One region of the Empedobacter sp. ULE_I140 genome, then DNA from elsewhere that is predicted to be linked to it. Evidence: riboswitches for the same ligand, from Rfam matches in the RefSeq annotation. Region 1 holds a riboswitch; each other region holds the start of a gene.
What was found. Region 1 has a riboswitch for S-adenosylmethionine ahead of ACTS9J_RS07600 (hypothetical protein). Riboswitches for the same ligand answer to the same signal wherever they lie in the genome.
Positions count from the first base shown of each region.

Region 2: linked by a shared signal. The riboswitch ahead of ACTS9J_RS11265 (hypothetical protein) and the one ahead of ACTS9J_RS07600 (hypothetical protein) in region 1 are both predicted to bind S-adenosylmethionine.
Region 3: linked by a shared signal. The riboswitch ahead of ACTS9J_RS02950 (TonB-dependent receptor plug domain-containing protein) and the one ahead of ACTS9J_RS07600 (hypothetical protein) in region 1 are both predicted to bind S-adenosylmethionine.

Region 1 covers NZ_JBQMTX010000001.1:1,599,016-1,609,309, forward strand. The annotation lists gene ACTS9J_RS07575 (MFS transporter) at 110-1,300, shown strand; gene ACTS9J_RS07580 (hypothetical protein) at 1,310-1,747, shown strand; gene aceA (isocitrate lyase) at 1,799-3,076, opposite strand; gene aceB (malate synthase A) at 3,154-4,740, opposite strand; gene ACTS9J_RS07595 (helix-turn-helix domain-containing protein) at 4,858-6,345, shown strand; gene ACTS9J_RS07600 (hypothetical protein) at 6,403-6,648, opposite strand; SAM-I-IV-variant riboswitch at 6,692-6,791, opposite strand; gene ACTS9J_RS07605 (ABC-F family ATP-binding cassette domain-containing protein) at 6,859-8,748, opposite strand; gene ACTS9J_RS07610 (ABC transporter permease) at 8,784-9,965, opposite strand; gene ACTS9J_RS07615 (HlyD family secretion protein) at 9,972-10,294, opposite strand, start outside.
Region 2 covers NZ_JBQMTX010000001.1:2,359,230-2,369,523, forward strand. The annotation lists gene ACTS9J_RS11230 (hypothetical protein) at 1-609, opposite strand, end outside; gene ACTS9J_RS11235 (hypothetical protein) at 1,219-1,554, shown strand; gene ACTS9J_RS11240 (IS3 family transposase) at 1,541-2,428, opposite strand; gene ACTS9J_RS11245 (transposase) at 2,452-2,718, opposite strand; gene ACTS9J_RS11250 (IS982 family transposase) at 2,968-3,846, opposite strand; gene ACTS9J_RS11255 (hypothetical protein) at 3,959-4,240, shown strand; gene ACTS9J_RS11260 (alpha/beta fold hydrolase) at 4,293-5,087, opposite strand; SAM-I-IV-variant riboswitch at 6,136-6,230, shown strand; gene ACTS9J_RS11265 (hypothetical protein) at 6,279-6,884, shown strand; gene ACTS9J_RS11270 (PaaI family thioesterase) at 6,933-7,355, shown strand; gene ACTS9J_RS11275 (DUF4269 domain-containing protein) at 7,355-7,882, shown strand; gene ACTS9J_RS11280 (VOC family protein) at 7,971-8,657, shown strand; gene ACTS9J_RS11285 (AEC family transporter) at 8,738-9,652, shown strand; gene ACTS9J_RS11290 (dienelactone hydrolase family protein) at 9,756-10,294, opposite strand, start outside.
Region 3 covers NZ_JBQMTX010000001.1:616,195-626,488, reverse strand. The annotation lists gene ACTS9J_RS02960 (flavohemoglobin expression-modulating QEGLA motif protein) at 1-11, shown strand, start outside; gene ACTS9J_RS02955 (APC family permease) at 50-1,336, opposite strand; gene ACTS9J_RS02950 (TonB-dependent receptor plug domain-containing protein) at 1,406-3,793, opposite strand; SAM riboswitch class I at 3,847-3,950, opposite strand; gene ACTS9J_RS02945 (aminotransferase class IV) at 4,009-4,608, opposite strand; gene ACTS9J_RS02940 (aminodeoxychorismate synthase component I) at 4,592-5,551, opposite strand; gene ACTS9J_RS02935 (hypothetical protein) at 5,567-6,328, opposite strand; gene ACTS9J_RS02930 (nitroreductase family protein) at 6,401-6,973, shown strand; gene ACTS9J_RS02925 (alpha/beta hydrolase) at 7,083-7,916, shown strand; gene ACTS9J_RS02920 (GNAT family N-acetyltransferase) at 7,967-8,464, opposite strand; gene ACTS9J_RS02915 (DinB family protein) at 8,497-8,958, opposite strand; gene ACTS9J_RS02910 (Mrp/NBP35 family ATP-binding protein) at 9,093-10,193, shown strand; gene ACTS9J_RS02905 (NifU family protein) at 10,209-10,294, shown strand, end outside.

The DNA.
Region 1 (10,294 bases):
ATATCGGCTAACAATGTTGAATGATGTAGTAATTTTTTGTAACAAGTAATACTTTTGGATTGTGTAGTTTGTTTCGGTTAAGATAAATTACCTTTGCAAAAAATCCGTTATGTTTTCTGCCATTAATAAAAAATTAAATTTAGATCCCGTTTATAATCTCCATTTTATTTTAATGTGTTTGAGTTCGTTGTTGTTTTCAGCGAGTTTTAATATGATGATTCCCGAGCTACCTGCTTATTTAAGCAGCATGGGAGGAGCAGAATACAAAGGATTTATTATTGCATTATTTACCTTGACAGCGGGAATTTCGAGACCTTTTAGTGGAAAATTAACCGATAAAGTGGGGCGGGTACCTATTATGGCAGTCGGTTCTATTGTCTGTTTTGTGTGCGGAATTTTATATCCTGTTTTAACAACCGTTTCAGGTTTTTTATTTTTGAGATTGGTACACGGCTTTTCGACAGGTTTCAAACCCACTGCAACAGCAGCTTATATTGCAGATATTATTCCGCGCGAACGTTGGGGCGAAGCATTGGGCTTGCACGGAATTTGTTTCAGTATCGGAATGGCAATTGGACCTGCATTGGGAAGTACAATTACATTATATACATCGATTAATGTGATGTTTTTTACGTCTTCGTTTTTTGCATTATTATCGATATTGATTTTATTCAATATGAAAGAGACCTTGCAAAATAAACAAAAATTTTCGTTCGGATTATTAAAGATTTCGAAGCAAGATGTTTTTGCAAAAGAAGCTTTGCCAGCGGCATTGATTACGTTTCTTTCGTATGTTGCTTATGGTTCTATATTGACATTAATTCCAGATTGGACCGAACATTTAGGTTTTCAAAATAAAGGGGTTTTCTTTATGGTATTTACAATATCATCTATGATGGTTCGTTTCTTTGCAGGTAAGATATCTGACCAAAAAGGGCGTGTGTTGGTGATAAAATTAGGCTTAGTTTTATTGATTATTGCATTGGTACTTTTGGCTTCTATTGATGCAAAAATAGGGTTGATTTTAGGGGGGTTGATGTATGGAATTTCAACCGGAATTCTTTCACCTGCACTAAATGCTTGGACAATAGATTTTAGTAAACCTGATGAACGTGGAAAGGCGATGGCAACAATGTATATTGCGATGGAAGCGGGGATAGGACTTGGAGCATTGTGTGCGGGTTGGTATTTTCAGGATTATTTGGCTCGCATTCCGATGGTGATTTATGTTTCGGCATTTATCTGTCTTTTGGGAACCATTTACATGCTGAGATTTAAGAATAAGCCTCAAACAATTTAATTGAAAGAAATGAAAGCAGAATTATATCAATTTATAGCACAACAAATCGAAGATAAAATAACGTATTTGAATGGTTTGATTGACGATTTACGTGCTTCAAACAACGATACTAAAAGTAGTATGGGTGATAAGTATGAAACGTCGCGCGAAATGATGCAACAGGAAATTACTCGAATTCAAAATCAATTGAATGAAGTTTTAATTCAGCAAGACGTGTTTTCTAAAATAAAAATTGTGGAGAACAAAACCATTGGTTTAGGTAGTTATGTTGAAACTACGATGGGAAATTTCTGTATGGCGTGTAGTTTTGGGGAAATTATTTTCGAGAATAAAAAGATATTTGTCCTATCAACTCAAACTCCTTTGGCTAGAATCTTGGTTGGAAAATCGGAACAAGATTCGTTCGAAATGAATGGAAAAGTTTTTGTAATTAGTAAAATTAATTAAGATAAAAAAGGACGTAGTTGCGGTACGTCCTTTCTAATTGAAAAGTATGTATTAGAATTGTGCGGCTTCCGTACTTTCAGCCATAGCTGTAGTAGATGAAATGCCTTGTTGCACTGTGTTTTGTACGTAATCGAAATATTGTGTTCCTACAAAAGATTGGTGTTTTACAGCTGCAAAACCTTCTTCTTGTAACGCAAATTCTTTTTCTTGTAATGCCGAATATCCCGCCATTCCTTTGGCTTTGTATGCACGTGATAACTCGAACATAGAGGTATTCATTGCATGGAAACCAGCTAAAGTAATGAATTGGAATTTGTATCCCATTTCAGCTAAATCTTCGCGGAATGTTTCCATTTGAACTTCTGTTAAATGTTTTGCCCAATTAAATGATGGGGAACAATTATAAGCTAACATCTGATTTGGATATTTTTCTCGAATCGCTTGTGCAAATTCTCTTGCCATTCCAAGATCTGGATTAGATGTTTCCATCCAAATTAAATCAGCATAAGGCGCATAGCTTAAGCCTCGATTAATTCCTTGTTCCAAACCATTTCTCACATTGTAAAAACCTTCAGAAGTTCTACTTCCTTGGATGATAAAAGGTTGATCTCTTTCGTCAATATCCGAAGTAATCAAATTCGCAGCTTCTGCATCAGTTCTGGCAACCAATAGAGTAGGAACGCCACAGACATCTGCTGCTAAACGCGCTGCAACCAATTTGTTAATTGCTTCTTGTGTTGGAACTAAAACTTTTCCACCAAGATGACCACACTTTTTGGCTGATGACAATTGATCTTCGAAATGAACGCCAGCAGCACCAGCTTCTATCATTTGTTTCATCAATTCATAAGCATTCAAGTTTCCTCCAAATCCAGCTTCAGCATCGGCAATAATCGGTACCATATAATCAATGTTTCCTTGTTGGGTAACAGATTGTATTTCATCGCGACGACGCAACGCATTATTAATACGCTTTATCACCATTGGAACCGAATTGGCTGGATACAATGATTGATCTGGATACATTTCTGCCGAAAGATTTGCATCTGCAGCAACTTGCCATCCCGAAAGATAGATTGCATCTAAACCAGCTTGTACTTCTTGTATGGCTTGATTACCATTTAAAGCACCTAAACCCGCCATAAATGGTTTTGAATTCAAACCTTCCCAAAGTTTCTTAGCCCCTAATCTTGCTAAGGTGTAATCGATGTCCAAAGAACCTCTTAATCGAATTACATCTTCTGCTGAATAAGGACGAACAACGTCTGTCCAGCGTGGATTAGTTCCCCAATCCTGCCGAATCTTCTGAATTCTTTCTTGATTGCTCATAATTGTGTTTTTTGTGTTTTGTTTATGAATGTGTGTTGTGTGTGTATTTCTTTTCGTGTGTGTTTGGTTATAAGGGCTTAATCAATATACTTATAGGCTTCTAATGTTAAAAATTCGGTAAACTTGTGCGATAAAACTAATTCGTCAAAGATTGAAATAGCTTCTTCAAATCTTCCGTTCAAATAGTTTTCCTCACCAACTAATTGTTTTATTTTCTGAACCTCTTCAGCTCTTAATTTTTTGTATTTGTCACTATTAAATTCGCATCCGTTTTCTAATGTAATCGACTGGCTTAACCATTGCCAAACCTGCGTACGAGAGATTTCTGCTGTTGCTGCATCTTCCATTAAGTTATATAAGGCAGCGGCTCCTTTTCCAGATAACCAACTTTCGATGTATAAAATTCCAACATTAATATTGTCTCGAATTCCTTGTTTTGTAACTGTTCCTTTTGGCAATTCTAACAAAGCCTCGGCAGTTGTTATAACATCTTCTCGCTTATTATCTATTTGATTCGCTTGTGGCATGTATTCGTCAAAAATATCTTTTGCGACTTTTACCAAAGCAGGATGCGCAACCCACGTTCCGTCATGTCCATTTTTTACTTCGCGAAGTTTATCATTCTTCACTTTTTCGAAAGCGATTTCATTGGCTTTTTCATCATTCTTAATCGGAATTTGAGCAGCCATTCCACCAATTGCATGTATGTTTCGTTTATGACAACGTTGAATAACTGCTTGCGAATATGCAGCCATAAAAGGCGAAGTCATCGTAACTTGTGAACGATCTGGAACAATAAAATTTGAGTGTTTCTTAAATTTTTTGATATAAGAAAATATATAATCCCAACGACCGCAGTTAAGGCCTGCGATGTGGTCTTTTAATTCGTAAATAATTTCATCTAACTGAAAAGAAGCTGTTATAGTTTCGATCAAAACTGTAGCTTTAATCGTAGCTTGTGGAATGTTTAAATAATTTTGCGCGAAAACAAAAACATCGTTCCACCAGCGTGCTTCTAGGTGATGTTCTAATTTAGGAAGATAGAAATAAGGCCCACTTTGCTTGGAAAGTAACGTGTGTGCATTATGGAAAAAATATAAACCAAAGTCAAATAGTGAGCCTGATATTTCTTGTTTATCTATTATGATATTCTTTTCATTCAAATGTAAACCTCTCGGTCTTACAAGCAAGACAGCAGTCTTTTCGTTTAATTGATACTTTTTTCCATTATTTTCGAATGAAATAGTACCATTTACTGCATCTCTTAAATTTTGTTGTCCTTGAAGATTGTTATCCCATGTGGGAGAATTACTATCTTCAAAATCGGCCATAAATGTATTAGCGCCTGAATTTAACGCGTTAATTACCATTTTACGGTCAACAGGACCAGTTATCTCAACGCGTCTGTCTTGTAAATCAGCTGGAATAGGAGCTGCTGTCCAATCACTATTTCTGATTTCTTTTGTTTCTGACAAAAAAGTTGGAAAATTACCCAAATCAAAAAAGATTTGTCTTTCTTGTCGATTCGCCAAAAGTTCTAAACGTCTTTCGTTGAAATTTTTGTGTAAAGCTGTTAAAAATTTAACCGCTTCGGTTGTCAAAATATCTGGATAATTATCCAGCTTATTCTGTGATAATTTTAATTCACTTGTAATAGTATCCATTTTTTGTGTTTTTGTTGTAATTTTGGTTTTGGTTATTCGAGCGGAATTTTACTCCCAGCGAACGTTCGCTAAATTATAAAAATTCGTTTACATTTACCAAATATTTTTGAAAAAATTATGCAAGAAGAATACATTAAATTAATTTTTGGCTTAAAACTAAAACAAGTTAGAATGGCTAAAGATTTGTCATTGTTTAAGTTATCTAAGTTAACTGGACTTTCGAAATCGTATTTGAATGAGATCGAAAAAGGTAAAAAATATCCAAAAACTGATAAAATTGTTGCTCTTGCCGAAGCGTTGGAAATTCCTTACGATGAGATAGTTTCCTTAAAATTAGATAAAAATTTAGCACCAGTCGCTGAGATTCTACAATCAAATTTATTGCAAGAAATTCCTTTGGAACTCTTCGGAATTGAAGAAAGAGATTTAATTGAGATCATTTCTAACGCCCCAATGAAGGTAAATGCGTTTATTTCTACGTTGATTGAAATAGGTAATAATTACAATCTTACACGCGAAAGTTTTTTCTTGGCTTCGTTGAGGTCTTTTCAGGAAGCAAATGATAATTACTTTCCTGAAATTGAAAAATCGGCAAAGAGTTTTTTACAAGAATATTTGATTGAATCTGAGGATTTTGTAAAAAATGAAACGATGGAGGAAATTCTGAAAGAGGAATATAATTATACCATTGTTTATGAAGATTTCACTTCTTTAGGAGGGAAGGATTTAGCGAAATTGCGTTCTATTTTTATCAAAGAGAAAAAACTTTTGTATATCAATATCAATTCTGACAATGATCAAAAACGATTTATTTTAGCGAAAGAATTAGGCTATAATTATCTTGATTTGAAGGAACGTTTGTATACATTTTCGTGGGCAAGTTTTGATAATTTTGATCAATTGTTAAACAATTTTTATGCGTCTTATTTTGCTGGAGCTTTGTTGCTACCAGAAGAAAAACTGTTGAAGGATATGCAGAATTTGTTTGCTTTAGAACATCATGATTTGTCTAATTTTCAAGAAATTCTAGGAAAATATACCGAATCACCTGAAACGGTTTATCAACGAATGACAAATTTGTTACCCAAACATTTTAATATTCGTGATTTGTTTTTCTTGCGTTTGTCAGCAAAAGTTGGTTCAAATTCATATAAATTAACGAAAGAACTTCATCTTAATCAACAACAATCGCCACAAGCAAATGAAACGGATGAGCATTATTGTCGTCGTTGGGTTTCGTTAAATGTTTTGAAAGAATTGGAAAAACATCAAGATGATCATCATGAGATTTCTGCACAAATTTCGTTGTATCCGTTCAATAATAATCAAAAATATTATGTAATTTCTTCTGCAACGAAAGATCCATTTAATCCAAATTATTTACGAAGCGTAACGATTGGTGTGTTGTACAAATCAGCTCAACGTAAAGTTAAATTTATGAATGATCCTTCAATTCCTGTAAAAGAAGTTGCGGTTACGTGTGAAAATTGTGGTATGAAAGACTGTGCTGAACGTGTTGCTGAACCAATTCGTTTTGAAAAAGATATCCGAAATAAACGATTAAATGTTACGATTAATGATTTTATAAAAGAGCAGAGTAAGTAATATTATCTACCATAAAATAAAAAGGAGAACTTGTTTCAAGTTTTCCTTTTTATATGTTTAATCTAAATATTCTAATCTATTTTCAATTAATATTACATAATGTTGAAGCGAAAATGTGTTTCCTCTTTCTATGGTTGTGCAATCAAAATTACGGTATTGTAATTCGTTGAATAATGTTTTGACATAACATCTTCTTGCAGAATTCCAAGAACTGTTTCCTACGTTTTGATTAAAGCGTTCGATTAATTCGTTGTCAGTTAATTCACGAAATAATACGACAAATTCATTTTTTAGATTTTCCATTGTTTTAATTTTTTAATGATAAAAACAACAGGATAGAGTGGAGAATAACCTTTTATTTTGGCGTTTGCCCTCATTCTATACCACCGTAGCGCGGTTTTGGCTCGGTTGGTGTTCTGATTTTTCAGAAACTCCTGATGATTGATAGAGTAAATATAGGCATAAATTTTAAAAACAAAAAAAGGAACTCAAAAAAGTTCCTTTTCAATATTTTTATTCGCTTAATTCTAACCAACGAAATTCTTTTTCTTCTAATTCGTCTACAATTTTTTGTAGTTCATCTCCAATAGTTGTGATTTTGTCGTAGCCTAAATTTGGATCAGAAAGTAAATTCGTTAATTCTTCTTTCTTGGCTTCAAGAATTGGTAAAGATTTATTAATTTCTTCTAATTCTCTTTGCTCTTTAAACGATAATTTTCTTGGTTTGGCTTCTTTTATTTTTTCTTTTGATTCTACTTTTTCTTGAATTGAAATTTCTTTTTCAGCTTTTTTATCTTCTGACTCAGGTTTATTTTTATTTTCTATATGATATTCGGTATACGTTCCCATATAACGAGAAACTTTCCCTTCGCCTTCGAAAATCATTAATTCATCAACCACTTTATCCATAAAATATCTATCGTGGGAAACAACTAATAAACAGCCTTGATATTCTTCTAAGAAACTTTCAAGAACCGTCAAAGTTGGTAAATCTAAATCGTTTGTTGGCTCATCGAGAATCAAAAAGTTAGGATTTTTATACAAAATTGCTAATAATTGCAGACGTTTTTTCTCTCCACCACTCAACTTTGAGATAAAAGTATGTTGTTGTTCTGGCGTAAACAAAAACATTTCTAAGAATTGCTCTGCACGCATTTCTTTTCCATTTGCAAGCGGGAAAAAATCGGCAATATCTTTCACAAACTCAATGACACGTTCATCTTCTTTAAAATCAATTCCATCTTGTTTGAAATGTCCAATATTTAAGGTTTCTCCACGTTCAATTGTTCCAGAATCCATAGTTTCGATTCCTTCTAACATTTTTAGGAAAGTCGTTTTTCCAACACCATTTTTTCCAACTAAACCAATTTTTCCACCACGAGCGAAAATATATGAGAAATCATCTAAAATTTTCTTTTGACCAAATGCTTTCGAAACATGTTCCATTTCGATGATTTTTTGACCCAAACGCGTCATTACCATTTCTAATTTTACTTGTTGATCGACAATTTTATGTTTAGCAACTTTTTCAGTATCATAAAACGCTTCAATACGAGATTTAGACTTTGTTGTACGCGCTTGTGGTTGACGACGCATCCACTCAATCTCTTTACGATAAAGGTTTTTCGCTTTGTCAATTGTTGCATTTTGATTTTCGATACGCAATGCTTTGTTCGTAATATAAGTTTCGTAATTTCCCGAATGTACATACAATGTTTTGTCCTCCATTTCGAGAATTTTGGTACAAATTGCATCTAAGAAATAACGATCGTGCGTAACCAAAATCAATGTTTTGTTTTCTTTGTTCAAGAAATATTCAAGCCATTCCACCATTTCTATATCCAGATGGTTGGTAGGCTCATCTAAAATTAAAAGAACATATCCAGTTTCGAAACTTAAATCAATCAAAAACTTCGCTAAAGAAATACGTTTACGCTGACCACCAGAAAGTTTTCCAATTTTTTGATCCAAGAAATCAATCTTCAATTTTGATAAAATTTCTTTGATTGTTGGCTCAACTTTCCATGCATCTAAAACATCCATTTTTCCCATTAAATCAATTAAATCAGGATTTGTTGGGTCATTTTCGATCATGTTTTCATATTGACGAACAACATCTAAAACTTCATTCGAATGATTGAAAATATATTCTTCACTTTTCAAGTTTTCGTCAAAGTCATCACTTTGATCCAACATCAAGATTTTAACACCTTTATTTGGACGAACTTCGCCAGAATCGGCAGTTTCTAATCCAGCTAAAATTTTAAGTAAAGTAGATTTTCCACTTCCATTTTTTGCTACGAATGCGATTTGGTCTCCTTCATTTACATGAAAATTTACATCTTCAAATAAAGTTCTGATTCCGTATGATTTGGTTAGATTTTCAACTGTAAGAAAATTCATGGTTTATTATCTGTTTTGTAAATTAAAAAAAGATGCTAAATCTTTTCTGTTTCGATTTGTTTCATCGATTGTTTAGCTTTTCTTATTTTAACGATTAGAATAGCCAAAGATAAGACAAAGCAAATACTTCCTATTACAATTAGATTATTTAAATGCGGTTGAATTAGGGTAGGATCGCCTTTTTCGATGAAAAGTATTCGGAATATTTTCAAATAATGTGTTAATGGAATGCAATCTGCAATTGCTTGAATCCATTTTGGCATTTGACTTAAAGGCCATGTAAATCCACTTAAAATGAAACTTGGTGTTGCAACAACCATCAAAACTTCGGTTGCTTTTAGTTGGCTTGGAAGGAGAATACTGACTAAAAATCCTAAAAAGCAAACGGCTAAAATAAATGCAAGAGAAGAAGTGAAGAATGGCCAAAACTCGGTTTCTAATTTCATGTCATAAAACATTCCGAACCAATAATACAGCATATATATAAATACTGACATAAATAAATAAGGAAAAGTTTTGACGAATAAAATGGTAAATGGATTGGATGATTTTGAGATTAATTCATTAAATATTCTATTCTCAAATTCTGAAGCAAATGAAAGTGCTAAACCTAATAATAAAACTTGTTGTAATACGGTTAATAAAACACCTGGAAGCATAAAATATAAGTAGTTTCCACTTCTGATATTTTGACGAATCATCGTTGATTTGAATGGTTCGTAGCTTTGTGTTGCAATATATTCTGGAACACCTTGTTTTCGAGCTGTTTCTATTGAAATACCAGCTTTCATTGTTGTTAAAACTGTAGTAATTGCGATTGCCGCTGTATTAGAAGTTAACGTATTTGAAGCATCTACAAAATAAGCGATTTCAGGTAATTTTTTTTGTTGTACATCAGACTGAAAGTTTCGAGGAATAACAACCACAACTTCAGCTCCGATTGCTAAAGCTTTATTCTTAGAATCAAATGTTGAAGGTAAAACTTCAGCAACTTTCACCGATTCATTTTCATCTAACATCTGAATAATTTTCTGACTTGTCATCGTATGATCTTCGTCTACAACAATAATTGGTAAATTGGTTACATTTCCTTTTTTATAAACATTTCCGATCAGAACACCATACATAATAGGTGCTCCCAAGAATAAAATTGGTAAAACAGGATTCTTGAAGAAAAGTTTGAATTCTCGTATAATTAAATGAAAAATCGTTTTCATCAGAATTTATTTAGCGTTAAGATCCAAAATTACATTTGCTTTTGTCAATAGTTGAGCAGCTTGTTTATAGTCAACAGGAACAACTTTCACTTCATATTGCGATTGTTGTTGATCAATATCAGGATAAGCAGTCGAAATATTAGCGTACGAATTAAGTACTTTTATCGAAACAATTTTACCTTTCAAAACCATATTATTTTTATAAGGAACTTTTAAATTGACGATTTGATTTTTTTGCAATTGTCCGATTTTATTCTCAGGAATTGTGAATCTAAAAAATGTAGTTTCTCCCAAAATTCCGTTTGCAATAGAATATCCAGCCAAAGCCA
Region 2 (10,294 bases), 760 kb from region 1:
TTGCTGTAACTCTTTATTTGGTTTTAATTTCAACTCTTCTGTTGCACTTAATGTTTCGAAAACACCACCAGATTGTTCAGCAAATTTATAGGCAAAAACTACTTTACAACTTTCATCAAAACCTTCTTTACACAGTTTTGCATTTGCAGCTTCATTTTCTTTTAATTTTTTAGTTAAACTTTCTTCATCAAAATCAAACAAATAGGTTGCATTATTTTTAAAATTAATATCATAATTCTCTGCCATCCAATTTGCACGTTGTGCTAATTTAGAATCTGATTGAGGTTTATTTTCGAAAGATTTCAAATTTGATTTATACACTTTTTTATCCACCCAATCTGAAATTCCTTTTAATTGATTTTTCTCTTTTTTGAAGATAAAAACCGTTTTTTCGACAAATATTATAACCGAATCATTGCGTTCTGTAAATTCGTAACCAACCTCATCAAATTCACCGATTGTTACTCTTCCTTTTCCATCAAATTTCAATGGATTATATAATTCATCTTTTGCTTTTGTTGTAAAAACGCCTTCTAACGTATTAGTCGCTTGTTGAGCAAAAAGTGCTGACACCATAAAGAATGTTGTCAATAAAAATAGTTTTTTCATTTTTTAGAAAGTCTCAATTAATATTACGCCAAAAATAAACGTTTTAATTCGTCTAAAACTCACTAATTATAGTTAAAAATAAATTTCTTTGTTATCAACCAAGGACTCGGATAAGGTAAAACACACCTGTTTATAATCAACCGAGGACTCGGGTAAGTTAAAACACATCTGTTTAGAATAAAAACGTCGCACAATAACTAAGCTTTCGTCTTGCCCAGAGGGCATGAGATGGAAGCCTGTTGAACGGAACCGAAGTTAGCTTTTAATTCTTATGGAGTTATCGAAGTTTAGTTTTAAGCTATATAAGCAGTATTTTATATGATTACTGCTTTTTTTTATGCTTACGTAGAATGCGAAGTAGTGAAAACCTTAGTTTTTAAAATAGTATATACTCCACAAAAAAAGCTCCTCTCAGGAGCTTTTTGGGTTATGCAACGTTATTTATATATTCTTTTTTGACAATTAGTAAAAGAAAACACGAGCAAAAGTGGGAGAAAATTTGTAGGATTGTAGTTTTACAATAAGGGGTTTGATTGTGATTTTTTGGTATATTTGAGTGTAAAAAAAAATATTATTAACTATTTTAAAAGTAAATAAAATCAAGATTTAATGACTAATACAATAAAAACAAATTGGAAAACAACTGATTTTCGTTTTGTAGCTTTTTTAGATATATTAGGTTTCAAAGATAGTATTATGAGAAATACTCATGATGAAATTTATTCTAGATTAACCTCTATTAACAAATTCAAAAAAAGTATAGAAAAAACAAATTATAGTACTCATCTTGATGGATGCTATAGTGATACTGAAGTGTATATCGTTAACTTCTCTGATTCAATTGTTATCTTCTCTAAAAATGATGATAAATATAATTTTGAATATTTCCTTATTATGGTCAGATATTTATTTGGGTGTAATCTTCCCCTTGTTAAGAACACTTAAAAGTAGAGTTTTTATTTAATATTATTGTATTATTATTTTGATTAATTTGAAATGTAGGAAAATCATTAGGATTTTTGACCTTACCATATTTCAATAAAAAGTTTCTAGGAGAAAGATATTGCAAAGAACTATGTGGTCTTTCATTGTTATACATCCACATCCAAATTTCTGTATAATTTTTCATTTCTTTGATATTTTCAAATAAATAAGCATTTAAAAAATCTGTTCTAAAAGTTCTATTAAATCTTTCAATCAAAGAGTTTTGCGTAGGTTTCCCAGGTTGAATATAATATAATTCAATGGCTTTTTTTTGACAAAATAGTTTTAGTTTTTCAGCAATAAATTCTGTACCATTATCTACTCTAATTTTCTCAGGTTTCCCTCGCCATTCGATTAGTTTTTCTAGTTCAGAAATTACTTTAGCTGAAGGTAAACTTGTGTCGATACAAATACTCAAAATTTCTCGATTAAAATCGTCTATAATATTCAAACTTCTCACGCTTTTTCCGTTTTCTAAACTATCATGCATAAAATCCATACTCCACGTTACATTTGGATAAATCGGACGTAAAAGCGGCTCTTTAATACTTGCAGGAAGTCTTTTTTTACGTTTATTACGTAGGTTAAGTTTCATCGAAGTATAAATTCGATAAACTCGTTTATGGTTCCAAGTAAAGCCTAAATTTCGTAAACGATAATGCATCATCCAAAAGCCCCAAGTTTGATGCTCGTTAGATAGTGCTATCAATTGAAAACGTATTTTATCATCCTCATCTTTACGTACTTTTTGATAATAAAAAACGGATGTTCTTAAGCTAAATAGACGACAAGCCCTGCGAGAACTTAGTTGATGTTTTGCTTTTGAATACAACACCAATTCTCGTTTTTCACAAGGCGTTATAGCTTTTTTTCGATAACATCTTTTAAAACTACGTTTTCTAAAGTAAGCTCTGCTACAATTTTTTTATATCGGGACAATTGCTTCTCTAGTTCCTTTAATTGAGCTAATTGATGGGCTTCCATTCCGCCATATTTACTCTTCCATTTATAAAAAGTGGGTTGGCTTATTCCATGTTCACGACAAATTTCATTGACTGTTTTGCCTTGATTTTGTTTTGATAAGATCTTGACGATCTGAACTTCTGTAAAATTGCTTTGTTTCATAATTATCCCTAAGTTAATAAACTATATTTTTAAACGTTCCGTTTTTTAGGGAAGATTACATGGGGAATGTATTAAAAATGGAATTCCAATAAAAGGAGGTATTGCATATGGAGAGATTAGTGTTAATAAAAGTGAACAAATTTATTTTGGACAACCAATAATCGATGCATATTTACTTGAAGAAGATGTTAATCATTTAGGCGTAGTTTTTCATAATACAATAGATAATTATTTAACCCGTTGTGCATTTTAAATAATTTGGGTTTTTAGATTATTAATATTTCGATTAAAGTATGTTTTATTAATGTACTGAACCACAGTAAGAGCAGTAATTTTAGCTAAAATTCTGGTTTTAAACCCTTCGAAAGTCTTTGCATAATTTCGTCTAATCATAAACTGATCACATAGTTGAGAAAATAACGTTTCAATTCTTTTTCGATACTTTTTGAATGGACAAAACTGAGGTTTATACTCTTTTTGATTGGATCTTTTCGGTGTTTCTAATCGAATATTAGCTTCATTAAATAAGTCAATTTGAATTGTTTGCGACAAATAACCTTTGTCCCCAAGTAGCAAACAATCATACATTTGAGTTTTAACATCTTTCAAAAAATGAATGTCATGAACAGATGCGGGACTGATATCAATACTCTGGAAAACACCATTTAAAGAACAAATAGCATGAAGTTTATAGCCATAAAAAGACATTTGCTGAGAAGCACAAAAACCTCTATTTGGTGCACTATACTGATGTTCTTTGCAAATTTTCGAGCGATTAATTCTTGCTATTTTACACACTTCCAACGGCATACTATCAACTATGAAACAATTTTCAAATTCATTAAATTCTTTCGCTAATTTGAGGCGAATACTATTAATTTGCTCTGATAATCTACGTTTTCTACGATTGTAAATACTACGCTCAATTTTACAACTTAACGCATTAGGAAGATTTCGAAATAAATGATTTTCACTATCAATACCCATAAATTCAGCTGTTAAGACAAGACTGATGAGTTCTAAATCAAAAAGTTTAGGTCTTCTACGTTGATAAATTAAAAGTGTATCTGTTGATATTTTTCGAAGAACTTCCAATATTCTTTCGTAATTTGCAAGTAAGTTGTTCATTGTAAATGTTTTGTAATTAAAACAATTTACTGATTTTCAATCAAATGAACAACTTTATTCTTTATTAATCAAAATGCACAACGGGTATTATTTATTAGAAAATCATGAAAATTTGAAAGATTTAAAATACTTATACAAATCTTTCTTTAAATATAAAACTCCTTTAAAATATGGAAAATTAACCCATAACTCAATAAATTGGTATAAGACTCTTATTGATAGTTATGATTCTGACAATTATGATTTAAAATATAATGAAATAGTTAATAAATTAAACAAATTTTATATAACTGCTTCTGGTAATCCAAGAAAATATATTGATAATACTATTGATTTATTTAAAGAATTATTAGACAAAGAAATTATAAATTTAGACAAGAAGACTATTTCTTAATATATTATATAAAATTCACTAAAAAAAAGCTCCTTATCAGGAGCTTTAGTTTTTATGCGACATTATTGATAAACTCTTTTTCGAGGATACCGTCTACTATTTTTTCAACCTTATCGATGTTTGCTTTTAGTAATTCGTTGTCTTCTATTTGTTCTATTTCGTGGAACTGTACATGTTTGTTAAACTCTTGCAGTTTGGCGTAATAACGTTTCAATTCTGCTTTGTTGAACAAGTTTCCATTCTTCACATAAATCACATGTATTTTTGATTTGATGTATTGCGAAACTTGCAATATATCGCCTCTATTGCGTGATATATCTATCGAATAAAAAATAGATTTCAGGTATTCGCTTTTAGCTGTTGGCTCTTTTACCAACCAATCTGTAGTCTTAGGACTTGCTGCTATCGGAATAATATTCAGCACCTTATTTGGATACAAACATGCCATTTCCCACGCTAATCCTCCACCTAAATCTGCACCAATAATGGCAAAAATCTCGTCTACTTCCAATTCAAATAACGTCAACCAAAACAATACCGCTACATCGCGTGCTGTAATGTGATCGCGTGGAATATAGTCGTACTTTATGGTTTCGGAAACGCCATTTCCAGGAATATCTATACAGATTACCGTATACTCATTAAGATCAATTGCTTTGTTTTTCCCCATGACTCCATCCCAATGATAGGTACAATCTGAATCTCCATGTAAGGAATGGTTAATCAAAATGACTGGAGCTGTTCCTAATGGAAGTCCAAAAAGTTGAAATGTTACCGAAACATTGTTTAAGATTGTGTTGTCCTCTAAGGGCCAAACTGGGATCGTTACTTGTTGTAAACTTTGCATTGTTTTTAATTTTATATTGGTAATTGTTGTTTTTGTTCAAAAAAAATCCCCATCGAAACTCGACAGGGAACATAAAATATATTAAAAAATAAAATCTCTTTTTAGTATACATGACTTTCCCACGTCTGGATATTCCAAACCTGTTTGCGAATCGACATATATAAGCACGTAAACTTCATTTTTTAATTACTTTGTTAGTCAAATGTATAAAATAATTTTCGGCAAACAATTAAATTTCTCTTAATTATTTGTAAAATTTTCTAAATCTCTATTTTTAATAACGAATTCGAAATATCTTCTTGAGGAGATTATGGTGATGTTTTCTTAATGAGAAGCTGAAATGAATTCAGCTTGACAATCCATGTATTTATTAGTTTATATTGTTTTTTAAACTTATTCGTTTAGATTCTTCATTTCCGTTAACGATTCATTCAGAATGACAATAGGTAAAAAATACCTACTTGAGGAGATTATAGAGGAGTTTTTTTGATGAGAAGTTGAAATAAATTCAACTTGACAATCTTTATTTTATTAGTTATAGCCTATTATATAATTTGAATAAAAATTCGTCAATTCGAGTGATTTTTAGAAATGTAATGAATAAAAATTGTATCGAGAATAGAATTTTATCTTCTAAAACTTTATTCTCGATACAAAATTCTAAAAGAATTTCACTCGAATTGACGGGTTTTATTGATAAAATTATCAGAATACATAACGGGTTCGTTATATTCTTTTTTATACAGAAGTATAAAAGTCTTGTCACCCTAAACTCGTTTCAGGGTCCTATCTAATTCAGAACATAAAAATTACAACCACATAGAGACATAGATTTAACAATATTGATGAATAGAGATAAATTGAAAAAAGAATAAGTGAACTAATATTACGATGTATCTATGTGGTAGAATATTAAAAAACAAATCAAGTAATTATTTAAAACTTTATTCTCGAAACAAAATCCTATTTAGAATATTATTCTAAATAATTGTTTTAAAATAAAATTATCAGAATACATTACTACATATTCAATTTTTTATGTAGTTTTACATCGTATTTCGAATCGTAGAAAACGATACCAACCGAGAGGAGTCTCCACGGTGGTAAAACAATACGGGAGTTCATCCAAAAACAACGAAAAATCCCCTATTATCGAAATACAATAATTGTTTTATTTTAACTATTTATTGTATGTCACAAAACATTTCTGAGCTTAATTTAGCTCCTATATCAGATGAAAAATTGGTCGATTTTATCAACCAACAATTACCTATTATAGTTCCTGCGCTAAAAGATCATATTGTCGAAGAATTCAAGAGAAGAGGTTTGGATTATCGTCATCTATACAATGTAAAAACAGATGAATTGAATATTAAACTTCCGCTTAGTTTGATTGATGGTTGCTTGTTCGAGCGTAATATTCCCAAACCGCCTTTGGTAGGGAATTTCTACGCTGTTGTACATAGATTGAGAAATTTTTTGCAACATAGCAAAGAATTGAACGGAAAACGCCTTAAAACGTTTCATTATATCTTCGATCAACTTTATTTACCTTATGAATTGATTGATATTATTTCGGAAGATGATGTCAAAAATCTAACTGAAGATGATGTATTTATTACCTTCAAAAACTCGAAACAACATTTCCCGAACGATAAGATTATCAATAAAATTCCGAAAAATAATTTATTGATTACCGTCGACAAAGGGAATTATTACCGCGGTTTGGATAAAGTAATTTTGTCGCATCATAATACAATTATCAGAGAAGAAAACTTGAATAACGTAACTGCATAACTGAAATTGCTTTCGACAAATCTCTATATTTGTTGAAAGCAATTTTATATGACGCCAGAAAAAAGAGAATTAGTAGAAGCAAGTTTTAATCGTTCGGAAACCTTAAAATTTTATAACGCATCACTTATCGAATGCGAAACGGACTATGTTTCGATTAAGATTCCAAAACAAGAAATGATGACACGTAAGCACGGAATGTTTAATGGTGCTATGATTGCTTCTTTGGTTGATGTTTCATCTGGTTATGCTGCTGTTTCTCACTATGACGACGATTGCTACGTGGTAACAGTTGAGTTAAAGGTGAATTATTTGCGACCTGCTTTGGGTGATTATTTACTATCAAAAGCCTATGTGATAAAAGGCGGAAAAAAGATAAGCACCATACGCACAGAGATTTTTGTGGTTGATGAAACTACTAACAAAGAAACCCACGCTGCTACTTCTTTGGTGACTATGATGAGAATAAAATGATGCAAGATTTTCTTACCATTGATTATTTAGAACACGGAAATGAAATACAACACAATGTGTTTCATTTGTTGCGCAATCATCAAATTTTAGAAAAACTTGACACATACAAACCTATTGTCGTAGGTACAATTCCGATTGAAATCAATATTGAAAATAGTGACATTGATATTATTGGTGAAACGTCTAATTTTGAAAAGGCCGCAAATCATTTATCAAAGAATTTTTCTCATCATATTGAATTCAAAATCGATCAATTAACAAACAATAACGAAACTTGTTTGACGTGTAATTTTAGAATTGATACGTTTGAAATTGAGATTTATTTAGAGAATAAGATTCCAACCGAACAAAATGCCTATCGACATATGCTCATTGAGGCGAAACTACTTGAAAAATTTGACGAATCATTCAAAAACAAAGTCATCGAACTTAAAAAGAATGGTTACAAAACTGAACCTGCTTTTGCAAAAGTTCTTGAGTTAAAAGGTAATCCATATCTCGCCTTATTGAAGTATGAAGTAGATTAAACAGTTTTCTTATAACGCAATTAATTAAATCAATTCAACTTGTTATTTTCTTCTTTTTTGTTGATTTACTTTTATAAAAAATCGCAGAATGAAAATAAGAGAATTACAATTGTTTACAAATGAGTTAGAAAAAACGAAATCATTTTATACAACTATTTTAGCTTTTGAGTTAATTGAAGAAACAGAAAATCAGTTTAGCTTACAAGCTGGTTGGACAAGATTAACTTTTATAAAATCGGATGAAGAACATATTTATCATTTCAGTTTTTTAGTTTGTAAAAATCAATTCGAAAAGGCATTTAATTGGATACAAAATAAAACTAAAATCCTAAACACCGATGCCGATCAACATATTGCAAACTTCGAAAATTGGAATGCACAATCTTTTTATTTCTATGACGGAAGTAGAAATCTTGCTGAAATGATTACACATTATAATTTAGCTTATGAGAATGATGTAGAATTTGATCAACATTCTATTTTAGGAATTTCTGAAATTGGTTTACCTACAACTGATATTGAGGCTACCAATCAATTATTAGAAGAGAAAACAACATCTAAATTCTGGAAAGGAGATTTTGAAATTTTTGGTACAAACGGCTCAGATGAAGGGAAAATATTATTACCAAATTACTTTATTAAAACAACTTGGTTTCCTACAACTGATACAATAACTCCTACTCCATTTACAGCTATTTTGGAAAATGAAAATTGTTATTCAAAAGTAATTTTCAATAATAATAAATTAAATATATCTAATCTTGCCATTTTATAAAAAATAAGCATTGAATAAAAAGTGATATCTTAAGGGTAAAAAAAAATGGGATTGTAACTTTGCATTCCAAATATCTAAAAATGGTAAACTTTATATTAATCGCAGTCTGCATAATCGCCGGAATGGTGTTTAAAGCAACAAAATCTATACATCCTGATGCACATAAAGGGATCAATACGTGGATCTTATATTTGGCTTTACCAGCAGTCTCGTTTAAGTATTTACCAAAAGTAGAATGGTCGCAAGAGATGCTATTCCCTATCTTTTCGACTGTCATTATTGCCGTTGGAAGTTTGTTTTACATGAAATTCTACAGCAAAGCAAAAGGCTATTCGGAGCGTTCGAGAAGAACATTGGAATTGGCAAGCGGCTATAGCAATACATCTTTTATTGGCTTCCCTTTGATCTCAGCATTTTATGGAGAAAAGTATTTGAGTATTGCGATTATTTGTGATCAAACCATGTTTTTGTGCTTGTCAACCATCGGAATAGTTTCTGCGTTAAAAGGCGGAAGTAATGGATCTGGAGCAATAGATTCTAAATTTATCTTGAAACGATTATTTACTTTCCCACCATTTTTGGGTTGTATTAGTGCATTGATTTTATCTCAATTTATCGACTTATCTCCTGCCGAACCATTCTTCGACAAATTAGCTGCAACCGTAGGTCCATTGGCTTTATTTTCGGTTGGATTGCAATTAAAGTTTAATGGTTGGAGAAAATTATGGTCACAAATTTCGATGTCTATGGTTTACAAATTAATGATTGCGCCTGCAGTTGTAATGCTTTTAGCCATCGTAATTGGAATAAAAGGTGATGTGGCTAAAATCTCTATTTTTGAAGCTGCTATGCCTACATTAGTGACATCGAGTATTATTGCGGAACAATTTAAACTCAATACCAAACTAACCAATTTGATTATTGGTATCAGTATTATTGTAGGCTTTTTTACAGCTGCTTTTTGGTATGAAATGATACAATTGTTTATTCAGTAGATTTACATATTACGGTTTTTATTAGAATTAAGATAAATTTTATCTTCTAAAACCTTATTCTCGATACAAAATTCTAAAAAGAATCTCATTCGAATTGACGGTTTTATTTCAATACTTCTTCTAAAAACAATAATGTATGTTCCCAAGCTCTATCTGCCATTACTTTATTATAATCAGGTGATTCTGGATTGGTAAACGTGTGTTTTGAATTTGCGTAAGTTATCATTTGCCAATCTGTTTTTCCTTCGTTCATTTCAATTACTAAATTCGAAATATCTTCGGGTTTTACAGATTCATCTTCAGCAGGATGTTCAATCAAAACTTTTGTTTTAAGAGGAATATTTTTTCGAGCCGAATCTTTTGCTAATCCACCATGAATAGAAACAACGCCAACAACAGCTAATTGCACACGAGCAGCTTCTAATGCGCCTGTTCCTCCAAAACAATAACCAATTACAGCAATTTTACTTGGATCTGCACCAGCTTTGATTAACTCTTTCAACGCCAAATCAATTCGTTTTTGATAAGCTGCATAATCAGACTTGTATTTTCCTGCTATTTTAGCCGCTTCCGCATTATCTTTCGGATTGTTTCCTTCTCCATAAATATCCGCAACAAACGCAATATAGCCTTCTTTTGCTA
Region 3 (10,294 bases), 980 kb from region 1:
TAAAAGATTAAAAAATAAAAACCCACTCAAATTTGAGTGGGTTTTGTGATTAATTCTCTTTCTCAATTCTTTTATCAAAATAGAATAATACAATTCCTAATGCAATAATACCTAAACCAAATAAACTTTCTTTTGGTTTTTGCATCAAAACGAAATAACAGATATATAAACTAAATGCTAAAAATATAGCAGGCAAGATATAAAAGAATTTACTTTTGATAATAGTTAATTGATCTTGTTTGATAAAGAAAGCTGTACAAACTGCTAATGTTGCTAATATTTGTAAAACAAACGATGTATAGGTAAAAATCACTTCAAAATCTCCTGAAAAAATTAGCAAAATACTAATTGCTGTATGCACCCAAATTGCACGAACTGGAATTCTATTTTTGTTCTCTTTCGCCATAAAATTCCACAATTTATTTTCGCGCGCTGTGGCTTGCGTCAAACGAGAACCAATCCACAAATAACCGCTAATCGTCGCAATTAATTGTAAAGCAATAAAGCAACTCACCCATTTTACATTATTTCCAAGCAGATTACCGAACGAAATATTTGCAACATTTTCTTGTCCAGCCAAAGTTCCTGCTGATGCATGTTTCAAGAAAACATAATTTAGCAAAACATAAGAAATCGTGACAAAAATAACGCCTATAAATAGTGCTTTTGGTAAGTTTTGTTTTGGTTGCTCAATTTCTTCTACGATGTATGAAGCCGAATTCCAACCTGTATAAGCAAAAGTAACATAAACCAAAGACGTCGCAAATGCAGGAAGTAACAATTCATTTTTCCAAGTCGAATCAAAAACTACCGCATTTGGCTCAACTGCTGGAGCAAAATAAAAACCTAAAACAATTAAAACAACAATAAATACAACTTTTAGAATAGTAAAAATATTCTGAAATTTACTACTCAAATTTAGACTGAATGATTGAAAAACGGCAACAATCAAAATCATGGCTATTGCAAATTCTTTTCCTAAATCAAACCCGAAAACATTCAAGTATTTTCCCATTGCCAAAGCCGCTAAAGAAATCGGCGCTGAGAAACCAACGAATAAAGAAATCCAACTTGATAAATAACCAAAAACGGGATGAAATGTCCGAGATAAATAAATATAATCTCCTCCTGATTGTTTAAATTTTGAAGCTAATTCCGAATAAATAAATGCGCCAATCAACGCTAACAATCCTCCTATTGACCACAATAATAAGATAGAAGTTGTATTTTTTAAATCAGAAATTTGATAACCCAAACTGGTAAAAACACCTGTTCCGATCATATTCGAAATCACTAAAGCTGCTGCGGTTTTCCAACCAATTTTTGAATGTGCCATACACAAAAAAGTGCCAATTGAATGTTTGAATTTACATTAAAATTGACACTTTGAATATTTTATTATTGATTAAAATTTAAAACTTGCACGTGCAAAATAATACGCTCCTGTCATCCCCATTTGAACTGGCGCATACGGAAAAATTCCATAATAAGAATTCTCATAAACTTGCTTGTCTGGGAAAACATCAAACAAATTATTTGCACCAATTGTAAAGTTGAAATTCTTTGTAATATCATAACCAATCGAAGCATCCGTCACCGCTTTTCCCGTATGTTCTTGGATACTTCCCCAAGGATATCCATCTTTTGTCACTTTTCCGAAATACGTGTTACGCACCATAAAATTGAATCCAGAAATTGCATAATTCAATCCTAAAGTTGCTTTTGTTTTTGGACTTAATGATTCGATAATATTGACTTGATCAGGACCAAAAAATTCTTCCGTTGGAATTGTTAAAGCTGTTGGAAAATGATAACCGACAATTTTTGTTTCGTTGATATTTCCTGATAAACTTGCATTCAATTTTCCTCGACCTAAACGAGTATCATAGGAAATTACTAAATCCAAACCTTTGGTTTCTGTATCAATTGCATTCGTAAAAATACGCGCTGTCGCTACATTATATTTTTCTAAAGCAGGATCTGTGATATCAGAAGTTAAGACAATTCGGTCATCAACTTTTATAAAATATCCATCCAATGTGATAAATAATTTTGAAGTCGGACGAAATGTTAAACCTAAACTTGCATTGATTGATTTTTCTTCTTTTAATTTATCCAAACCAATTTCTTTCGACAATTCAGACTCATTTCGAATAATTCCTTTTGTTACCAAAACTTGATCACCATTATCATTCAAGAATAAATCGGTATACGAATTACTGAAATATTTTTGTTGTAAAGAAGGTGCTCTAAATCCTGTCGAAATCGCTCCACGAACCGAATATCCTTTTGCGTATTCATATCGCATCGCTAATTTTCCGTTGATTGTACTTCCAAAATCTGAGTAATTTTCAAATCGTCCAGCTAAATCAGCCGTAAAATCTCCAAATTTCAATTCTCCATCTACATAAGCCGCAACTGAGTGACGATCACCTTTTACAACATTCAATGGAGAAAACCCTACAAAAGATTCAGATCCAGAACCTGAATAAGACGCTTCATCTCCAGCTTCAATTTTATATTGTTCAAAACGATATTCTCCTCCAAACGCTAAACTAACATTTTGATTGATTCGTTTCGAAAAATCTAAATTGACTGTATTTTGTAAAAATTGATGTTTCCCAGCGTAAAAATCGGTTGGAGAATTTAAGCCTAATGATTGATTAATTGAATTTTCTAAATCATACTTGAATGAATTTAATCCAAAAGTATTGCTCAAGTCAACTTTCCATCCATCATATGAATAACGTAATCCTGTAGAATTTGAATAATCATTTACATTAGATTTTAACGTTGCTTGAAAACCATTTGGATAAATTTTTAACGCATCTTCAGACAATTCACTTGGCAATCTTCTAAAACCAAATCCATTACCTTGGCGCAACGAAACTCCTCCAAATGAATAAAAATCTAATCGATCATTAATCGCCGTTTCAGCATTTACAAAAAATTGTTGATTCTTGATTGCCACATCTCCAATTTGAAATCTAAAATCTTTTCTCGAAAGCCCTAAAGCAGCAATTTTAGCGTCATCCACAGCTCTTGCTACATCTGGATCATCTGCAAAATCGTACGCGAAATTATCTCCAAAAATATCTAAATTATGATCTTTCGAGCGATTTGTTTTTTTACGTTCACTTACAACAGCCGAAAAAACAATCGAACCCGATTGTCCTAGTTTCGTTCCATAACTTCCGTTAAAATTGTACGTTTCTCCATCATTTCGAGAAGTCTGACCATACGTCAAAGACGCGTCACCACCTGGTTTAGATTTCAAAACAATATTTACAACTCCCGCAATTGCATCAGAACCATATTGCGCAGCCGCACCATCACGTAAAACTTCAATTTTATCAATTGCTGAAATCGGAATTGCGCCTAAATCTGTTCCTACAGAACCATTTCCAACTGTATTTTGGTAATTCACCAACGAAGTTGTGTGACGTCGTTTTCCATTAATCAAAACCAAAACCTGATCTGGTCCCATTCCACGCAATGTCACAGGATCGATATGCTCCGTTCCATCGGCAGATGATTGACGAACAGAATTAAAAGAAGGAATAACCACATTCAAAATATCATTCACACTCAATTGAGGAGAAGACGTTTTCAATTTCTCAACATCGATAATATCGACAGGAACTGACGAATTAACCACCGTTCTTTCTGATGTACGACCACCGATTAAAATAACTTCGTTAAGATTTGTTTCCTCCTTTTCAACTTCTTGAGCAAAAAGTGTAGATGCGCAAATAAATGCGAATGAAGCAAGTAAAAATTTGTTTCTTTTCATTTTTAATTATCATAAAACTTTCAAGAAACCAACAGATAAAAGTGAAATACTTTTACTCATCTTTCCCTCTAATAGGTTGGATTTAGCACCTTAGATTATAAGTCATCTGGTTGCTAAGGTTTCACAGGGCCAATCCCTCCACCTTTCTTGATAAGTTATGCAAAGGTAATGTTAAAAAATGAAAACGCAAACAATACTCTATCAATTTCATAGAGTTATTGAATTAACAACGAAATATCCAATTCTTGGCTTTCGTCTAAATTCATCATCGCATTGATTCGTTTGAATGATTTAAAATTAACTAAATCTGAAACTTTTATATTTTTCTGAATGATTTCGCCTGATTGTAACAAAGCTTCTCGCATTGTCCCTTTCAACAGAAAAGTTCGTGGCGTGATCCATTGAGAACCGTCAAAAAAAACAATATTCGAATAAATACAATCTGTAATATAATTTGATTTTACCAAGACCAAATCATCTGTTTTTGACTCTTTTAAATATTCATCAAAAAACCAACGATCTAAATATTTGTAGGAATAATCAATTTTATTTTCGATCTCAAAAAGTTGAATACTTTCAATGGGTTTGATTTGATACGATTGAAATTCTACCGATTGAATTTCACGATCATAAACAATTCTAACTTTATATTTTTCGTCCGTTAAATCTGTCGGAAACTTAATAATTTCGTCCAATAAAATCGGATTGATTTCAGTAAAATTATCATTTCTTGTTCGATCAAATCTCGCTTGATGAAATTCTAAATTTCGAAGTTGTTTGTTTACACAACAAATCGATTCAATAAATTGGAACATACACTTTTTGTATTAATTCTTCGTACTCTGCTTTTGCCTTACTTTTTGCTGTTATTCCTCCTCCACTCTTGAAAAATAATTCACCTTGATTATTTTCGATGAAACGAATCATCACAGCACTATCAAGATTTTCGCCATCAAAAACACCAAAAACTCCTGTATAAAAATTTCGATGATACTTCTCGGCTTCTAAAATAATTTCAACGGTTTTCTTTTTGGGCGCACCGCAAATAGAACCAGCAGGTAAAAGTTGATCGAAAATCGTTCCTAAATTTTGATAATAATCATCATTCAAATCGCCTTTTATCTCAGAACTCACTTGCAAAAGTGTTGCATCATTTGTCTTCACCTCATCCATGTAGCGATAATTTATCACCTCAACATTTTCGGAAACAAGACTCAAATCATTTCTGATTAAATCGACAATTGTTGCATGTTCGGCAGCTTCTTTTTCATCATTCAAAATAAGTTGCTTCGCATTTAGAATCGAGGCATCAATGGTTCCTTTCATTGGATTTGAAAAGATTTTTTGATCTTCAATTTTCACAAAACGTTCGGGAGAAAAACAAACAAATTCGTTTTTATATTTCAGTTTATATTTTGCTTCAGAAAACTGAAAAATTTCGTGTAAAGTCAAATCAGTTTCAATTTTTGTTGGAAGCGTTAAATTCGTTAAATATGAATTTCCAAACAAAAGATTATCGTGAACATAATTGAATTTTGGCAAATATTCGTCGAAAGAAATCGGGAATTTATTGAATTTAAAATCTTTCTGAAAAGATTCTTTTTTTGTTGAATCTACTTCAAATTTTATCTCATCAGGTAATTCATTTAACGGAACTACTTCTCCATTTTCTTTCAAAAAATCGATCATAAAAAAAAAGGGAACTTTTGCAGCTCCCAATTCATTCATTTTCGTAAAAATCGAATGCTTTGCTAACATTCGATAAAATTAATATTATTCTTGGTTTGTACCAAGTAGATCAATTTCTGTTTTTTCATCATCTGTCAAAATCATATCTTTTAACATAAAATAAACCATCATATAGCCAATTGGATAAGTTGCTAACGCACCTACATAACAAGCAATAGCTCCTATTGAAGCAACCAGACTAACAACAATAGCTATTAGAACCATCCACCAAAAATTCTTTTTTACGATTGCATAAGAAGTTTTCATTGCGTCAATAGCGCTCATATTTCCATAATGAATAAGATACGGAGCCAGATAAATACACGCTTGTAAGAACAATAAAAATACTGTCGCCACTAAGATGTATAACATACCAAAAAGCGATGAACCAATCATTAATGCTGGGTTTACATTTTCGGGATCATTAAACATAAGTGGTAAAAAAGAAAAAATAATGTATGGTAACATTACAACTATTGCGACTCCCATTACGATAAGTGTTAAAAGGAAATAGCTTCCTATATTTTTGAAACCTCCAAAAAAGTCACCTAGCTCTAACGACATTTTGTTTTCGGCACGTTCTGCACCAATCATAAATCCCATTATAAGTGGATACATCACAAAAAGCAATCCGATTATAGTGAAGGAAGTAAACATATAAATAATAGCTGCAACAAGAGCATAAATAACAAATGGCTGCCAATTATTTTGAAAAAGTTCTAATGATTGATTGAAATATTTCCCGATATCAAATTGGAATTTATTGTTTTTGTAATATTCAATTTTGTTGTAGTCTAATGTTTTCATCTTAACGTTGGTTTAATTGAAATTAATGTAAATTTGCTTGATTAGTAGAATAAAATTAATAATTGGTACAACATGAATGCAAACGATTTATTATCAATCATAAAAAATAGACGCTCTATATTTCCTCCGCAATACAATCAAGAAGAAATTACGCGCGAAGAATTGAATCAAATTTTTGATGCAGCAAATTGGGCGCCATCTCATAAAAAAACAGAACCTTGGCGTTTTGTCGTTTTAGAAGGGCCTGCAAAAGACCGTTTCCGCGAATACGTAAAGCGTGTTTATGTGCAAGGAACGCCAACAGATCAATTGAGCGACAGAAAAATAAATGCATTAATTGAGAAATGTGATAAGTCGAATAAAATTGTATTAATCAATTTTATCAACACAGAAAAAAATCCTGAATGGGAAGAATTAGCTGCTACTTCTATGGCAGTTCAGAATATGTGGTTAATGGCAAGTGCGCTAAAGATTGGTGCATATTGGTCTTCTCCAGCAAATATTATCGCCAATGTTGATGAGTTTACAACTATGGAAGAAGGTGAAAAATGTGTTGGTGTTTTCTATATGGGAAAATTTGATGGAGAAATCCCAGAAGCTATTCGTCAACCAATCGAAGATAAAGTGAGATTTTTAGAATATTAAAAATCTTCTGAAAATAATTTGAGAAAGACTACTATTTTTTAGTGGTCTTTTTTATTAAATAGAAAATCAACTCTTTATGATTTTTGTATATTTGAATAAATACTTTAATATGAAATACATGAAATCGATTTTTAACTACTTATTAGTTGTAATCTCTATTAGTTTTTTTACATCTTGCAAAAACTCTAATCTGCCTGTTTACAACGATCCAATCCCGAAACACGAAACATTTACAATTGATTCTAAAATTCTAAATGAAAAACGAGTTATTAATGTTTGGGTTCCAATAGAATATTCGACTTCTCAGGATTCGTTATCCGTTTTGTATATGCCAGATGGCGGAACAAAAGAGGATTTTCCACATATTGCAAACACATTGGATAGCTTAATTACTTCGAAAAAAATAAAACCAGTTATTTTGGTTGGAATAGAAAATATACAACGTCGCAAAGATTTGAGTCCACCAACTGAAAATGAAGAAGATAAAAAAATAGCCGATGTTGTGGGAGGTTCTAATGAATTTAGAAGCTTTGTCAAGGATGAGTTATTTCCTGAAATCACGAAAAAGTATCGCACTAAAAATAATAAAGGAATTATTGGCGAATCGTTGGCTGGATTATTTATCATGGAAACTTTTCTGAAACAACCCGAAATGTTTGATTATTATATTGCAATTGATCCTTCACTTTGGTGGAACGATCAAAAAATGTTATTGAATTCAAAAAATGATTTAGCTAAATTTCCTTCAACTCCAAAAAAGTTATGGTTTGCAGGATCTGGAGCAAGTGATATTTTACCTTATACAGATGATTTGAAGAATATTTTAACGCAAGAAAAACTTCCAAATCTACAATGGAATTATTCTCCAGAACCTAAAGAAGAACATGCTACAATTTACAGAGCAACTAAAGAAAAAGCATTGATTTGGAGTATTGGTAAATAAAATTTATCTGATAAATAAAAAACCCTCACTTCAAATGAAGTGAGGGTTTTTTATGCGATTCGTTTTCCTAAAATAGTTAAACTTCTTTCTATTCCGTCTAAAATTGCAATATTGGGATAATTTCCCCAATCTTCGAAACCAAAATGCTTGAATAATTTCAAGCTCGGTTCATTATGCGAAAAAATAAAACCTAAAATCGTTTTGATTCCAAATTCTGGTGCTTTCGTAATGCTATATTCCAACACTTGTTTTCCTAAACCTTTTCCACGTTGCATAGCATCTAAATAAATGCTAATTTCTACAGTTGCATCATAAGCTGGTCTTCCATAAAAAGATTGAAAACTTACCCAACCTACAATGTCTTTCGATTCATTTTCTACAACCCAAAGTGGTCTTTTTTCAGGTGAATGTTCTTCGAACCATTTTACTTTACTTTCAACTGAAACTGGTTCTGTATCGGCAGTTACTAATCGCGAAGCTATTGTAGAATTATAAATTTCTGTTATTTTTTCTAAATCGCTTCGTTTAGCATCTCTGTATGTTAACATCTAAATTTTTAAATTTTATTCTCTTTTTGATTTTAAAAAGGAATATTCTTTTTCATCGCCATCATATAGCCCAAATGCATTGCTTCGTGAATATTGTTGTACAAAATTGCATCTTCAATCGATTCTAACGTCATACCAAAACTTGTTTTATATGATCGATAATACGATAGTTTTTCCGAACGATAATCCTTGAACATCTGCATTGGTGTACTTTCCAACATTTCCTTCAATTCTGTCACATCTTCTTCCGTTACTTCCGTATTTCCGATTGTTCCTTTTTTATACTTCTGAATAAACTGAATATCGACCAACATCCTATTATCGGTTAAATAATAATGGATCAATTGCTGAGTTGCCAAAACATGAGCCGCATTCCAAAACAAATTGTTTTTATAGCCAACAGGTATATAAAGTAGTTGCTTTAGAGAGTGTTGTTCAAGCTCATCAATAATCTGTTTTCTTATATTCGTCAGATAAATAATATGCTCTTCCATAGTCAGATTTAAAGTTTAAATATACATCAAATTAAGTCTATTTATCAAATTATAAAGCAAAACAATTAAAATCACGTTTTTAGATTATTTAAAGTCTTTGATTCTTCGTAATTTTGTCTCATTAAAATTAAAAGATGGCTTACACAAGAGATCAAATATATCAAGTATTAGAAGAATTAGGTATTCGCAATTGGATGCGTAACGCTCAAGTGATGGGAAATGATATTATATTGGATATTGTTTCTCCTTCGCCTGCAATGCACGAACGCAAGCGTTTGGAAATTGCGTTGAAAAATGCATTTAAAGAAAATTTACCTGAGTCAAATCTTAAACTTAACATTTCTGTTGAAGTTGAAGAAAAAAATCCGAACGAAATCAAAGGTTCTGAATTGCCAGGTGTTAAAAATATTATCGCTGTAGCATCAGGTAAAGGTGGTGTTGGTAAATCTACTGTTTCATCAAACTTAGCAATAAGTTTAGCAAACATGGGATTCAAGGTAGGTTTATTAGATGCTGATATCTACGGACCTTCTATGCCAATTATGTTCGATTGTCAAGATGCTCGTCCATATTCTGTAGAAGTTAATGGAAAAACGAAAATAAAACCAGTAGAAGCTTACGGAATTAAATTATTATCAATTGGATTCTTTGCTGATACAGATCAAGCAATTGTTTGGAGAGGACCGATGGCTGCAAAAGCATTGAATCAAATGATTCGTGATGCACATTGGGGAGAATTAGATTTCTTATTAATCGACTTACCTCCAGGAACAGGTGACATTCATTTATCTATCGTTCAACAAGTTCCAATTACAGGAGCTGTTGTAGTTTCTACGCCTCAAAATATTGCATTAGCAGATGCAAAAAAAGGAGTTGGAATGTTCCAAATGGAAGCGATTAATGTTCCAGTTTTAGGAATTGTAGAAAATATGGCGTATTTTACACCAGAAGAATTACCTAACAACAAATATTATATCTTTGGACAAAATGGTGCAAAGAACTTAGCAGAACAAATTGGTGTTCCTTTCTTAGGCGAAATTCCAATTGTACAATCTATTCGCGAAGCTGCTGACGTTGGTCGTCCAGCTGCAATGCAAGAAGATACTGTTGTAGCTAATGTTTACAAAGAAATTGCACGTAACGCAGTACAAAGTTTAGTAGAACGTAACAATACTTTGCCTCCAACAGAAGCCGTTCGTATTACAACGATGGCAGGTTGTTCGGCAAAAAATTAAAAAAAGTAAAAGATCATGACTCCAGAAGAAAAATATTCAGAAGTTGAAAAGGCCTTAACTGAAATTAGACCATTCTTAAATTCAGATGGAGGCGATATCGA